DNA from 2 places in the Dyadobacter ginsengisoli DSM 21015 genome. Region 2 is predicted to be linked to the other one. Evidence: riboswitches for the same ligand, from Rfam matches in the RefSeq annotation. Region 2 holds a riboswitch; the other holds the start of a gene.
What was found. Region 2 has a riboswitch for S-adenosylmethionine ahead of BP71_RS16725 (homoserine O-acetyltransferase family protein). Riboswitches for the same ligand answer to the same signal wherever they lie in the genome.
Positions count from the first base shown of each region.

Region 1: another riboswitch for S-adenosylmethionine. It lies ahead of BP71_RS05955 (TonB-dependent receptor); the one in region 2 lies ahead of BP71_RS16725 (homoserine O-acetyltransferase family protein).

Region 1 is NZ_JCANTY010000001.1:1,558,610-1,566,533, reverse strand. Features, by position in the region: gene BP71_RS05970 (sulfatase) at 1-1,449, opposite strand, end outside; gene BP71_RS05965 (hypothetical protein) at 1,704-2,093, shown strand; gene BP71_RS05960 (DUF4397 domain-containing protein) at 2,176-2,970, opposite strand; gene BP71_RS05955 (TonB-dependent receptor) at 2,986-5,733, opposite strand; SAM riboswitch class I at 6,063-6,160, opposite strand; gene BP71_RS05950 (peroxiredoxin family protein) at 6,540-7,853, shown strand.
Region 2 is NZ_JCANTY010000004.1:378,729-386,652, forward strand. Features, by position in the region: gene BP71_RS16715 (FdhF/YdeP family oxidoreductase) at 1-2,258, shown strand, start outside; gene BP71_RS16720 (glycerophosphodiester phosphodiesterase) at 2,376-3,146, shown strand; gene BP71_RS16725 (homoserine O-acetyltransferase family protein) at 3,203-4,252, opposite strand; SAM riboswitch class I at 4,420-4,527, opposite strand; gene BP71_RS16730 (M20/M25/M40 family metallo-hydrolase) at 4,675-5,616, shown strand; gene treA (alpha,alpha-trehalase TreA) at 5,658-7,208, shown strand; gene BP71_RS16740 (PhzF family phenazine biosynthesis protein) at 7,337-7,924, shown strand, end outside.

The sequences.
Region 1 (7,924 bases), on a different contig from region 2:
TACTTTGGCAGGATTGGCAGTCGCGAGGTCTTTCTGCTCACCAATGTCACTGCTGAGATTGTATAGTTCAAGTTTGGCATTGTGGTAATCGTAAATGAGCTTCCAGTCGCCTTGTCTCAATGCGCTGGCATAATGGATGTTCGGGCCATCGGCCGCGATCCAGCGGTTGGGGTGGTGCCATACCAGGATACGCTTGTTGTCTTTAAGTGCGGGGTTTTTCAGAATGGGCAGGAAACTCTTTCCGTCAGGCTTTTGGATAAGCTTCGCATTTTTGATGCACGCGATTTCGAGAATGGTCGGAAAAAAGTCTTCGATGATCACGTATTGCTCCGCGACGCTGCCTGGTTTTACGGTCCCCGGCCATCTTACGAGCATTGGCTCACGGATACCGCCTTCGTACACGGACCCTTTGCCGGCTTTTAAGGGAAGATTGTGCGTCCATGCCTGTCCGCCCCGTGCGGGTGTGAGGCTAAGGCCTCCGTTGTCAGACATGAAAAGTATTACGGTGTTATCAGCAATCTTTTTGTCATCGAGGTATTTCAGAACGTCTCCCAGGCTTTTATCCATCCCCTCGATCAGCGCGGCATACTTTGCTTCGGTACTGTCGAGGCCCGTGCGGAGATAGCTGTCGATGAAGCGCTTGTCGGCGGTAAGCGGGACGTGCACTGCATAATGCGCCAGGTACAGGAAGAACGGCTTTTGATCTGCAACGGGTTTCTCAATGGCCTTCAATGCTTCTATGGTAATGGCATCGCTCAGGAAAGTGCCGGTTCCATGATAGGCTTCCAGGCCAGGTACGGCATTGCGGTTGGGCTTACCTTGTACAGGGTGGTCGTAATGCTGCTCGCCCGCGTAGCTGGCTGGATGGCCAATGGAGCTGCCAGCAATGTTTACCTGAAATCCGATGTTCCGCGGATCGGCGCCAGGCGTGTCTGACGATCCGAAGTGCGCTTTTCCGCTGTGTACGGTGTAGTAGCCATTCTGTCGCAATACTTCGGGCAATGCGGTGGCGTGGAATGTGTGTGCCACTCCCTCCGAGGGGCTGAACCCGTTTATGTTCCAGTCGACGGCTTCCAGTGCGGGGTCGGGGTAGTCCGTATTTTTGTCTTTATCCGGGGAGGTCCAGTGTGTGACGCGTGTGCGGGCGGCATTCACACCCGTGATCAGGCTTACCCGTGTGGGCGTACATACGGGCATGGCGTAAGCGTTGGTGAATTTGACACCCTCTCGCGCCAGGCGCTCCATGTTGGGTGTGCGGTATCGGCGGTTGAAGTCGGTGGTTTTGTTCCAGAATGGTACGGATGTGTCCTGCCAGCCCATGTCGTCGACGAGGAAAACGATGATATTAGGCTTGGTTTTAGTACCGGGCTGTGCGGACGCGGAAAGGGCGGACGCTACGCTGATGAAAATGGAGGAGTATAGTAATCTTCCAAAGTGCCGGATGTTCATTATTTATTGTGGGCTTAGGTTGAATAGTTCGTTTGGGCAAGATCGGGATTTGGATTGACAAGCCAATGGATGTAATGCTAAGTTAGGTAATGATGTTGGGCCTAAAAAAACTACTGCCCCCCATTTTGCAAATCAAGGAAAATAACTTTATTTTGTCTATTAATTAAGTAGACTATTGTTTTCTTGCATTGAACCACCCGATTGCTGGAATGAGTTTTATAACATACATCACTCCGACTAATTAGGAACCAACAATGAGACTTGAAAAGACATTTCATCTGAGCGCAGACAGGGAGGCGAGGATCATCGTCAAAGGACAATTGATCAAAGGCCGCAAGGAAATTATAATCGATTATGAATTTTTGATCCGGGAAAGGCTGGATACTGACTTCCGCCCGCCGATCGGAAGCAACCACCCGCAATACTGGAAGTTGAAAAATGCTTCTTCCCAAAAATCGCAGCTGCTGCAACTCGCATACAGCGGAATATCCCGTAAGCAGTTGAAGGACGCCACAAAGGAATTCAAACGGAACATCGGTAACGACTTCCTGTTCCGGTATCAGAACGAGATCGAGGAACGTACCAAGTACCTCAAAGGCATACGGGTCAGCGCATTGAGCCGGAGAATGTTGTCGGTAGCCTAGCATTGCGGTAACGTAAAAGGCGCATGAATACAAAAATCCGCGCTACCAAACGGCAGCGCGGATTCGTAGTCCAATCACCATATTATTTTACAGGATGTTCAATGACGCTCAGGCCGAAACCGGGTACGCCTGTGGGAAGTCCACGAGTAAATATCGTGTAGATTTTGCCTGCTTCAAGCTGAACCGAGCCGCTGCCTGCTTTAACCTGGTCTTTCACCTGGATCAAATCTAGCTGGTATGTTCCGGCATCGACCGCTTCAAACGGCCCCAGCGACCAGGCGCTGAATGTCTCGCCGCTCAGTGCGGAGTTGGCCGCCCGGCCGTAATCTACATTGCTGAAAAGCGGTTTCCCGTCGCGTACCACATGCAATGCGCCGACACCTGGTGAAAGGTTGATGAAACGCAGTTTCGCCTTTCCCGGCGCGGGCGCTTTCAAATCGTCGTAGAAGAGGATCAGCGAGTCGGTTTTGTTGCTGGCGGTTCTGGCGGCGACCACGGTGTGGTAAAAGGTCGCAATGGGACCATTGGGCCTGCCAGTGGCGCTGAATGTCGCAGAATTACCGAACTGGTACGAAGCTTTGTAACTCGTATGGGTGCCCTCTGTGAAGTTGATCTGTACATTACCAAAAACGGTGGGCACATAATCGGACGCTTTGTTGCTTTGAACAGGCGAAGGGGTAACCTTGTCGGTGAAAGTCCAGAAGTAAAGGTCTGCGTTGACAGGCCTTGCATTCACAAAGCTGATAAATGCGCTCAATGGTGGCCTGTCTGCCGGGTCGATGTCCAGGTAACCGGTGTCTTTGCAGGAATAGAACGTCAGGGCTAACGCGGCGCCGGTCAGAGACTTGAATATTGTGCTTGTTATGGGTCTTTTCATCAGAAAATCAGTGTTTTAAAGTTTAGCGGAGATACGGACGAATGGCTGGATGCCTGCGCTTCCGTTTTGCAAACCTATCACGGAAGGGTTGTTCAGCGCGGATAACTTCGGATCGGAATAATCTCCCAGTTCATTGAAGACATTATTGACACCGACGGTAGCCTGAATGCTTTTTGAGAGGGCATATGCGACAGATACGTCCGACACCCAGATCGGTTTCAGTTTTTGATAGAAATAGTCGGGTTTCGGGAACGTGGCGTTCAATGCAGAGGCATTGGTCACGGAACCAAAGTACACTGCACGGGCCAGATAGGTGAGCCGGTTTTTCTTGAAAATACTTTGCAATGTGACCTTCTGACCAGGGATATTGGAAGTTACACGCGCTTTTTCGCCATCATTGAAGATAATGTAGCGATAAGCCTCCAATCCCCTGGGGGTATTAACCTGTGTCACCTCGTTCCCTACAAAATTGGCACCCAACAGCAGGCTCAACGTGCCGTTCCGGAAAGGTGTGCGGTAGCTGCCTGTGATTTCCAGTCCCTTCGTCCGCGTACTGAACGAGTTGTAAAAGAACTTGGCCTGGGTGGTCCCGGTTTGCATGAAGAGCGTCCTTACTTCCAGCGGGAGGTTGGCGTCGGTCGCCGAGAAGTTACCGGTGTTCCCCACGCGGTTTTTAATATTTACCAGGTATGCGTCAGCTGTCAGCTCAAAGTTTGCAAATGGCTGGGACGTAAAACCGAATGTGTAGCCCTTCGACTTTTCCGGGGTGAGCGATGGAATGCCCAGCGCACGGGTAGCGGCGCTCTGATTAGAGGCCGTTACCTGGTCGATGGCACGTCCCTGCTGGAAACTGGTTGAGGTTTCAGTGTAGTAGTATTGTGCCAGGTCAGGGGCGCGAAAACCGGTGTTGTGCGAACCGCGAATGCCCAGCCAGTCGGTTATGCTGTATTTCGTGGCGATTTTATAAGTAGTCACGTTGCCGAGCAGGGAGAAGTTTTCAAGCCGCAGCGCTCCCGACAGCAGCCAGTGGGAGGTGACGTTTGCTTCGACATCCGCATAGCCTGCCAGAATCGACCGGTTTACATTCACCGCGTTCTCCGGACGGAAGCCCGCGTGGATCTGGGAACCGGGAGAGAGCCCGTTCAGCCCTATACTTCCCTCTTTGACGTTGTAAATAATGCCTGTGGCGGTGGTGTCGAGCCCGTAGATAGTGCGCAGGTCGCCTTTGGAATAAGAAGCTTCTTCCCCGGCGATGATCTGATAGGTTTCCACGCGGTATTGTGCTCCGAAGGCTACATTGACCCCTTTCAACGCTTTGGTAAAATAGCGGCTGATGTCGATGCTTCCCGTGTTCTGGCTGGCATTGTAACTGCCGGCGTCGAATGTAGTGGGGGATTTGAGGCCGAGGCTGGCATTCAGCGAATTGGTGATCACGTTGCCGAAGTCATTTTTGCCGTACACATTGGAAATGTCAATGTCCCAGTCGCGGATCTTTCCCTTGATACCGACCGCAAGCGATTTGTCGGTAATAATGTTCTGCATTTCGGGCAGGAAGCCGTCGGGGTAAAGAAATGCGTTGTTGCGCTCGGTCCATCCCGGTAGCCTATATACGGCCGTGAATTCGGAATTGCGGTGACTGATCCCGCCGAATGCATAAAACTCGGCATTCTGGCGCAGGGGAATGGCAGCATTGAAGAATAACAAGGCGTCTTTGGCCTTATTGGATCCGCCTGCCCGCCGGTCGAAATGATGGCGGTCGATGCCGCGGGAGGTAAGGATCGCCTCGTCGATCTCGCGGGTATAAATCGCGTCGTAATTGCGGGTGTTGGCCCCTCCGCCGTAAACCGGACCGAGGTACAAGCCCGCATCGTCCTTCCCGGGAAGTAATCCTATGGCCTGGGTCGCAAATTCGGCCGTGGTGTTGAGATAGCCTCCTGTTTTTCCCAATGCAAAACCATAATTGGCATTGGTTCGGGTGGTGGTGCCATCGCCACGTCGGCGTGTGCTGGCTGTCGAGCTGAGGGTCAGCTGTTCGGTGCTTTTGCTGAGAACAATATTGATTACCCCGGCAATTGCGTCCGAGCCGTATTGGGCGGCCGCACCATCGCGCAGCATCTCGACGCGTTCAATGGCGGCAGTAGGGAGGGAGTTGAGATCATAACCGGTAGCACCATTGCCCAGGCCGCCCCAGTTGATGTTGGAGCTTTTGTGACGTCTTTTTCCATTGATGAGCACCAGTACCTGGTCCACACCGAGCCCGCGTAACTGGGAAAGGCTTAAAGCTGAGCCCGCGTCGCCGGCGTTGCTTCCGTTGACGGAATGGAAAGAAGGGGATACATATTGGAGAAGTTGGGTAATACTGACTTGCGGAGCGGATTCGAGCAGTGGTTTCAGGTCGATCACATCCACCGGTACGGGAGAGTCGATTTTCGTGCGGTTGGCATTGCGGGAACCTACAACCTGCACTTCACCCAGGGTGTGGGTGCTGGGGGCCAGGCTCACCACGTATTCACTGGCTTCCGTGATCCGGATCTCTTTGGATATAAACCCAATGAAAGAGAAAACCAAGGTTTCACCGCGGACCAGACTCAGGCTGAACCGCCCTGAGCCATCCGTAATGGTGCCCTGACGCGTATTTTTAATGGATACATTCACTCCGGGCAATGCAGTACCGTCTTCGGAAGCGGTAACCACGCCCGTCAGCGCCCGCTGTGCAATAGCGGCGAATGGAAATAAAAGTATAAAAAGTAATAATCTTTTCATAAGTATTGTTTGTACTAAATGATTGATTTGTATTGAATTCGAATCCGGTGCGCCGGTAGGGGCAATGCCGTCAGAATTATCTGTTGCGATTTGCCCGCCCCGGGGACGTTCCGGTACGAATGGAGAGCCTGCAGTCCCATTCGCGACCGGTCCGGCCGGGGTTTACCGGAGCGCACCGGATTGGAATATTATATTTAATCTATCAATTTTATAGATTAAATATTAAAATAAAAATGACTAACTGCGCCAGATGTCTTCCGGACAACATTTCTGGTGATGTTTAGCGGCAATCCGCCTGGCTGAAAATGATTTGCTGGACATGGTTTGTAAATTTATAGTTCCTAAAATAGGCAGGTTAGCACTGATTCCACCCTGGAAAGTTGCTAAGAGTTCGTAGAGCCTGTCTCTCCCTCTTTCTGTATAAATCCACGTTCACTATGCAGGTAGCAATTGTAAGATGTCACAAATGTAAGGCTGGGTTTAGTGGATTATCAAAACTTTTGAAATGCAAATCGGACACGTTGCCACCAAAATGCCATGCCGCATTATATGTACCCTTCGAAGGTTCTAGTGGTACAAAATCCGAGTTTATTCTACCAATCCTACAAAAATACTAGACAATATAATTTCCTGCGCTATATTTGTTCCGCGTTGTTACGACGTCTGATTGAAAACCACCTTTTGATTAGTTAACGGTTCCGGGAAGATCCTGCACAATATTCCGGGCCAAAACAAGGAGTTCTTCCGGGGCGCACCCGGCAAGGCTATACAGTTAACTTATTTTCAAATCTCAAATTTCAAGTTGTATGAAGATCAGCAACCAGATGAAAGCCGTGGCTTTGGCAGGGGCCACGTTGCTCAGCAGCTTTACGCACACCAACGACGGACGGGAAAGCAAATCGCCCAGGCAGGGTATTTGGCGCGGAGAATTCGTGATCAGTGAAACGCACATTCCGTTTAATTTCGAATACAATGCAAAGGATAAGGAGCATCCTGTGCTCACATTGCTCAACGGCACGCGCCGAGACGATTTCAAGGTGACCCGGCTGGGTGCGGATTCGATTTTTGTCAAAATGAATACCTATGATGCGGCATTGGTCGCCCGGGTGGAATCGGATGGCAAGATTACCGGTGAATACCGCAGTCTGGTGCCCGGCTTCCGGGGCAATGCGTTGCCATTCGCGGCGGAATATGGTAAGGATTACCGTTTCGTCGAAAAAGGCAAAGAGCAGCCCACTAAGCATAACCTGAGCGGCAAATGGGACCTCCAGGTATTCAGTAAAGCAAAAATGCCGGATAATGTGGCGCTGCTGAAACAGGAAGGAAATAAATTGACAGGTGTAGTGATGTCGACCGTGGGCGACAGCCGGGAGCTCGAAGGAGTGGTGCAGGGGGACGAATTTGTACTTTCACACTTTTCCGGCCCGAACCCGCGCGTATACAGGGGTAAGATCAACGAGGACGGCTCGATTACCGGGGTGATCAGTTCCGGGATTTACGACAATACGAAATTCGAAGGGGTCAAGAACGATAAGGCCGAACTGCCGGATCCTTACAAGCTGACCCACCTGAAAGAAGGTTACTCCAAACTTGACTTTTCGCTGCCCGACCTGGACGGCAAACTCGTTTCGCTCAGCGATGATAAATACAAAGGGAAAGTGGTGATCGTGGAGATCATCGGCACCTGGTGCCCCAACTGTACCGACCAGACATCGTTCCTCTCGCCCTGGTACCGGCAGAACAAACAGCGCGGCGTTGAAGCCATCGCGATCGGTTTTGAACAAAAGGATGACCTCGCATACGCCAGGTACACGCTCGGTACCCTGAAAAAGAAATATGGAATTGAGTACGACATTCTTTTCGGGGGTATTGCTGACAAGAAAGTGGCTTCCGAAAAGCTTCCCGCGCTCAACCGGATGATGGCTTTTCCGACCACCATTCTCATCGACCGCAAAGGGGAGGTCCGCCAGATCCACACGGGCTACACCGGAGAGATCACCGGCGAATACTTTACGGAATATGTGAAAAAATGGAACAAGGACCTCGACGAGCTCATCGCCGAGCCGGTACCGGCTGGTGTCAGTTCCGCCAGTGCAGCTACAACGAAAAACTCTAAGTAAGTATCTGCGCCCCTGAGCGCCGCGGCCGGGGGGATTTTACGCAGAGGCGTGCTTCCCGTACAGACTATCTC
Region 2 (7,924 bases):
AGAAAGGCAATATTAAGAAGGTTGCTGCCGGCATTCCGGCCGTTGTTTCCAGCTTCGAAAAGGTTATCGGCGAGGCAGGTTTGCAGCGGGGCATGAAAGCACTGTTCAGCCTGAACCAGAAAGGCGGCTTCGACTGCCCGAGCTGTGCATGGCCGGATCCGGACGACGAACGCTCGGGTATTGCCGAGTACTGCGAGAACGGGGCCAGGGCCGTAGCCGAAGAAGCAACCACCAAAAAGCTCACCGCCGATTTCTTTTCACAAAACGCCGTGCGGGATCTGGGCAAGCTGACGGATTATGAGATCGGGGGAAAAGGCCGGATAGCACAGCCCATGTTCCTTCCGGCGGGCGGCACACATTACCAGCCTATTACCTGGCAGGCTGCTTTTGAAAAAATCGGAACGGAACTGAACCGGCTGAATTCGCCGGACGAAGCCATCTTTTACACCTCTGGACGAACCAGTAATGAAGCGGCTTTCCTGTACCAGCTTTTTGTAAGGGAATTTGGCACCAACAACCTTCCTGATTGCAGCAATATGTGCCATGAAAGCAGCGGAACGGCATTGGGCGAATCGCTCGGGATTGGCAAAGGGTCGGTAACGCTGAACGACTTCTATGAGGCCGAAGTGATCCTGATCCTGGGACAAAACCCCGGCACCAATCATCCGAGAATGCTCAGCGCGTTACAAAAGGCCAAGGCAAACGGAGCAAAGATTATCTCCATTAATCCGCTGCCCGAAACAGGTTTGATGGGTTTTGATAATCCGCAAAGTGTTGCGGGTGTACTTGGCATAAACCCCGGGCTCACCGACATTTTCCTGCAGGTAAAAATTAACGGCGACCTGGCATTGATTAAGGCCATCGAATTATTGCTGCTTGCCGAAGAGGATCAAAACCCCGGTACGGTGTTCGATCATCCGTTCATCGAGGCACATACCCAGGGCTTTGCAGAGCTGGTCGGCGACCTCAGACGATACGATGCAGAACAACTGGCCCTACAAGCAGGCATTCCATTCCCGCAGGTGCTGGAAGCGGCACGCGTCATCGCAGGTAAGGGTAAGATCATCGCCTGTTGGGCAATGGGCCTCACCCAGCACAAAAATGCCGTGGATACGATCAAGGAACTCGTGAATCTGCTGTTACTCAAAGGTAGTATCGGCAAACCGGGGGCCGGGACCTGCCCTGTCAGGGGACACAGCAATGTTCAGGGTGACCGCACGATGGGCATATTCGAAAGGCCTCCCAGGAAATTGCTCGACACGATCGAGAAAAACTTCGGCTTCACACCTCCTGCCACTCACGGCTTCGATGTCGTGGAATGCATTAAAGCCATGCATGACGGACGTGGAAAGGTATTTTTTGCAATGGGCGGGAATTTTCTTTCCGCCACACCCGATACGCGGTTTACCGCAGAAGCGCTGCAAAAATGCCGACTGACAGTCCATGTCTCGACCAAGCTAAACAGAAGCCACCTCGTACACGGCGAAGAAGCGCTCATACTCCCCTGCCTGGGCAGGAGCGACAAAGACATGCACGACGGAGAAAATCGTTTTGTGTCATGCGAAAACTCGATGGGTGTGGTACAGCTCTCCAGAGGCGTGCTCACACCCATATCGGACCAGTTGCTCAGCGAGCCGGACATTGTCTGCCGACTGGCAAAAGCGACATTAGGAACAAGAAGCTGGGTTAACTGGGATCGGTATGAAGACAATTATGACAATATCCGGTCCGATATCGAAAGGACTATTCCCGGCTTCGATGCCTACAATGAGCGTGTCAGGCAGCCGGGCGGCTTTTATCTGCCTAACTGCAACCGCGCAGGAACATTCGATACGGCTTCCGGGAAGGCGCACTTTCATGTGGCGGCCCCACAGTCCCCGAAGCTCCGCGACGATGAGCTGATGATGATGACTATTCGCAGCCACGACCAGTTCAATACCACCGTGTATGGCCTGAACGACCGCTATCGGGGTATCTACAATGAACGGCGGGTGATTCTCATGAATGGAGGCGATATCCGGAAACACAACCTAAAAAATGGCGATCTGGTGGATCTGCACAATGTCCACGACAACATCGAACGTATTGCGCGCAAGTTTGTGGTGGTGGAATACCCCATTCCCGAACAATGTACAGCCACTTATTTTCCCGAGACCAATGTACTGGTACCCATTACGAGCGTTGCGGAGAAAAGCAATACGCCTACATCCAAAATGGTGATATTGACAATTACACCCCATCTGGATTCTTTGCACTAACTTAATACTGGCCTAACACAAACCGCCCGAACTTACCGTAATTTCGCCTCTGTTTGAGCCGCCAGAGGGTATAATGGGCCAAAAAGTGTCTTTTTAAGGAAGTTTAAATTGAATAAAATGAAAAAAGTATTTTTAACGATTGCCGTAGGGCTGCTAAGCCTCATTTCCATGGATGGAATATCGCAAAATAAAAATAAGGTAATTGCACACCGAGGAGCCTGGAAAAATACCGGTGCTACCGAAAACTCGATCGGTGCGCTGGAACATGCGATCAAGCTGGGATGCTACGGCAGCGAGTTCGACGTGCATATGTCTGCCGATTCCGTTTTGTTTGTATTGCACGACCACTCCATCCAGGGGACCCATATTGAAAAAACCAATGCGCAGGAGCTTTCGCAAATCAAACTTGCCAATGGCGAAGCCCTTCCTACTCTTGAAGCATACCTGAAAGCAGGCTCGAAACAGAAAAAAACCCGCCTGATCCTGGAAATCAAAACATCGTCGATGGGTAAAGAGCGCTCACTGGCACTGGCTGCCAAATGTGTAGAGCTCGTTAAGAAAATGAAGGTCGAAAAGATCACAGATTACATTGCCTTCGATTTCGATGTATGCCTGAAAGTAAAGCAGCTGGCCCCTAAAGCGCATGTGGAATACCTGAATGGCGACAAAACGCCTGACGAAATCCAGGCAGCTGGCCTGGATGGCATCGATTACCATTTCAGCGTACTGAAAAGAAAAGAGGATTACATTCCTGCCATGCGTCAAAAGAAACTGACGACCAATGTATGGACGGTCAATGACGAGGCCTCTTTGAAATACTTCCTCGAAAAGGATGTCGACTACATTACCACCAACGAGCCGGAATTATTGCTGAGCCTTTCCAAATAATTGACCAAGGGCTGATACAAAAAATCCCTGTCCGGTAAAGACAGGGATTTTTTGTATCAGATCCGGGCCATTTGCAGTTGCCCGTTGGTCTCCTGCCAGGCCCTGATCACCTGCGTTAGTTGTTTATATTCGATCAGAAACCCGTCGTGACCGTATAGGGAGTCTATTTCCTGGAAAACTGCATCGGGAATGTGCCGGGCGAGAAACTGCTGCTCCGACAAAGGGAAGAGCAGATCGGATTTGATCCCCAGCACAAGGGTTTTTGCCTTCACCAGCCCCAGCGCATGCACGATACCGCCCCGGTTCCGTCCTACATTATGCGAATCCATAATTTTGGATAAGACCCAGTACGAAAAGGCATTGAAACGCTTCACAAATTTATCGCCCTGATACTGCTGATAGGACGACGCCCGGAAGTCATCGATCTGGTCGGGGTTATCGCGGGCCTGAGTAAAATTATAAGTATCGTAATTGCGGTAGGAAAGCAATGCGATTGAACGCGCTGCCCGCATACCCATGCTGCCGGCTTCTTCTGTTTCGTCCCCGTAGGTTGGGTCCGCTTCGATGGCCATCCGCTGTGACTCGTTAAATGCGATACCCCATGGCGAGTGTAATGCATTAGAAGCGATCAGAATAAGCTCCTCGCACAGATCCGGTCTTTCCACCGCCCATTCCAGTGCCTGCTGCCCACCCAGTGAGCCGCCAATGCAAATGCGGATTTTATTGATTGCCAACTCCTGACGCAACAGTTCCATAGCTCCTACTACATCCCGGACGGTGATCGTCGGAAAATTCCTGTAATAAGGCAGATTAGTCCGGGGATTGACCGACAACGGCCCCGTAGAACCGTAAGCTGAACCAAGGACATTGACGCAAATGATAAAGTATTTGGCCGGGTCAAAATATTTATCCTCTCCTACCAATCCGTCCCACCATTCAGCGGCGTTGGAGCTGCCTGTCAGGGCATGGCAAATCCAGACGATATTGCTGTCATTGACATTTCGCTCCCCATAGGTAGTGTATGCGAGTTCAAACCCCGGCAATTCTCCCCCCATTTCCAGCGCATAAGGATAGGGATATTTAAAGTTTTTCTGTTCCGCTTGCATAAGTGCCCCAGCACACGTTTAAATTCAATACATAATGAAATCCGCCGGCTTTTTTCAAAATAAAAAAACAGGCGACTGAACAGCCGAAACATACATTTTCGGTTGTAGCTGCGAGACTAAAGCCAATCGGCTTACGGAAATTTCTAACTGTAAGATCACACGAATTGAGTTTATATCTCCTAATAACTTAGGTGGGAATTAGCACCTTTCTCCGTCGCGGTAGTAGGTTGCCAGAGGTTCATAGAGCCCATTCTCTCGCCTCTTCTTTATAAATCAACCGCTGTTCAGGGAAGCAATTGATTGATGCTGCAATATTAAGCCCGGATGCCTGAAAATACAAATAATTGCAAAAATTCTGTCCCACGCATGGTCCTGTCGGAACACCTCCGCTTATCTTTGCCGACCAACATTGATCAGAAATAATGAGAATCTTTTTTCACAGTCTGCTGCTCACTTTTGCCGCAGTTTACGCCTCAGGACAATCACTTGCCCCTTCCCCGGACCAGATACACAAACACATCTCGTTCCTTGCCTCAGACAAAATGAAGGGCCGTGGCACCGGCAGCAAGGAAAATGAAAAAGCAGCCAGATATGTGGTGAAACAATTCAAAAAGTACCATCTTTTACCCAAAGGTACGAATGGCTTCTTTCAGCCATTTACCGCTAAAATCAGAAGAATAACAGTTCCCGACAGCATTCGCGAAGCCCGAAATGTAATCGGGTTTCTCGATAACGGCGCGCAGTATACCATCGTCATCGGTGCTCATTTCGACCACCTTGGCATGGGAAGACAGGGCAGCTCCAAAGCTGACAAACCCGAAGGACAGATCCACAACGGCGCTGATGACAACGCCTCGGGCGTAGCCGGACTGCTCGAACTGGCGCGGTATTTTTCGGGAAACAACATCAAGGAGCCTTATAATTTCCTTTTTATAGCGTTTGGGGCAGAAGAACTCGGCCTGGTAGGATCCAGGTACTTTGTCAACAACCCGACGCTGGCTTTGGATAAGATCAATTTCATGTCGAATATGGATATGATAGGCAGATATGACCCGTCCCGCGGCGTGGGCATCGGTGGTTTCGGAACCAGTGCCGAGTGGCCGGCCGTTTTTAAAGATGTAAAAAGCGAAACCCGCTTTTTCACCGACAATGCGGGAAGCGGCGGATCTGACCACGGTTCGTTTTACGCCAAACAGATACCGGTATTATTTTTCCATACCGGCGGGCATGACGACTATCACAAACCAACCGACGACGCTGAAAAGATCGATATCAACGCGGAAGCCGGCATTCTGGGAATCCAGATCCGGATCATCGAAAACGCGATGAAATTACCAAAGCTGAAATTTACGGAAGTCAAATAGGTCAGCATTTCAATCAGCTAACCCTTTAAAGTCAGTTTGTTTTGTACGGTTTTGTAGCACCTTCATTTACTTACGGCCAGTCTCACATCTCTCCCGAGGAGTTGTACGGATCTTTATTCCGTGATGTACAATGCAGCCACATTTTTTCGGATTCCAAAACGTTTGCGGACGCTATTCCCCTGGAAGACCCGGTGCTGATCATCGAAAGATACCATCAGGAGAAACAGGATGAAGCTTTTGATATGGAAACTTTCGTCCGGCGATATTTCCGGATGCCCGGTCATATCGCATCAGAATTTCATTCAGACAAAAATGCGCCCACATCCGACCATATCCGTAACCTGTGGTCGGTGCTGACACGCCAACCGGAAAACCAGGAGCGGGGCGGCTCGCTCATCCCGTTGCCATTCCCTTACGTGGTTCCGGGAGGGCGATTTCGGGAGATTTATTACTGGGACAGCTACTTCACCATGCTGGGTCTGAAAGAATCGGGAAGAGTGGAGCTGATTGAAAACATGCTCAACAATTTTGCCTACCTCATCGACACCCTGGGCTTTATCCCGACAGCGAACCGGACCTACTATCTAAGCCGCTCACAACCACCCTTCTTCTCCCTGATGGTAAGACTATACAGTGAGATGGAGGGAAAGAAAGTTTTAAAAAAATACCTCCCGCAAATGCAGCGGGAATACGACTACTGGATGGACGAAGGACATCAACCTGCCGAACCGTTTACAGCTTACCGCCGTCTGGTACATTTGCCCGGCGGGGTAGTGCTGAACCGCTATTGGGATGATAAAGCCACAGCCCGACCGGAGTCGTTCAGTGAGGACATCGAGCTGGCACGCGACGCCGCCGAAAAATACGGTACGCAGCCGGATGAACTGTTCCGTAATATCCGGGCTGCTGCGGAATCGGGTTGGGATTTCAGCAGCCGGTGGTTCGCAAATGGCGCTGATTTTGCGTCGATCCACACCACAGATATCCTGCCCATCGACCTGAACTGCCTGCTATACCATCTGGAAAAAGCTCTTGCCGAAGCCTACCTGCTTTGTGACAATAGAAGACTGCATTTGCTGTACGAGGAAAAGGCAAGGAAGCGCTGTCTGGCGATCCAGACTTATTTCTGGGATGAATCAAGGCATTATTATATGGATTATGATTTCAAAAGGAGAGATTTCACCAAATCCATTACCATTGCGGGAGCCTTTCCTCTGTTTTTTAAGCTGGCTCCGAAGTCCCAATCCCATTATGTACGGGCATACATTCGACTTAATTTTTTAAAATCGGGCGGTTTGCTGACAACAATGATCCGTACCGGTCAGCAATGGGATGCGCCTAATGGCTGGGCACCATTGCAGTGGATTGTTTATAAGGGCCTACGTAACTACAATTTTCACCGGACCGCCAACGAGCTAAGCGACGAATGGCTGGGGCTCATCGACAAGGAGTTCAGGCATTCCGGTAAAATGCTGGAAAAATATAATGTGTCGGATACAAACCTGATCGCCGGCGGTGGCGAATATGAGATACAGGAAGGATTCGGCTGGACAAACGGTGTGTATCTTCGCATGAAAAACCGGAAACGGTAGTAAATTTGCAGGTATACCTATTTGACTTTTTATCTATTTCCAATAAATTATATTAAAAATTTCCAAAGGAATCTTCTCCGCATAGCAGATATTTTTAATACATTGCCGTTACCAAGCCCATTGACTTCATGAAACTCCCCATATATCAAATCGATGCTTTTACAGACAAGCTGTTTGGTGGAAACCCGGCTGCCGTAGTTCCCTTGGAACAATGGCTTCCTGAGGAGACGATGCATGCCATCGCTGCCGAGAACAACCTTGCCGAAACCGCATTTTACGTCCCGACCGAATCTGGCTTTCACATACGGTGGTTTACTCCCACTGTGGAAGTTGATCTGTGCGGACATGCGACCCTGGCCGCCGCATATGTGATCTTCAATATACAGAACTATGAAGGCCAGTCGATCACCTTCGAATCGAGAAGCGGCATTCTTACTGTGAATTGCAAGGAAGACTGGCTCACACTGAATTTTCCGGTTGATCAGTATCATATTGCCGTACCGCCGCCAGGATTGGTTGAAAGTCTCAAAAACACCACGTTACTGGAAGTATATAAAGGCAAAACAGATTATCTGGTCGTGCTGGAATCGGAGGATGTGATTAAAAACCTTGATCTTGACATCATCATCCTGTCCACAATACCAGCCAGAGGGGTTATTGTAACAGCGACCGGCGACGATGTGGATTTTGTGTCCCGTTTTTTTGCGCCGCAATCG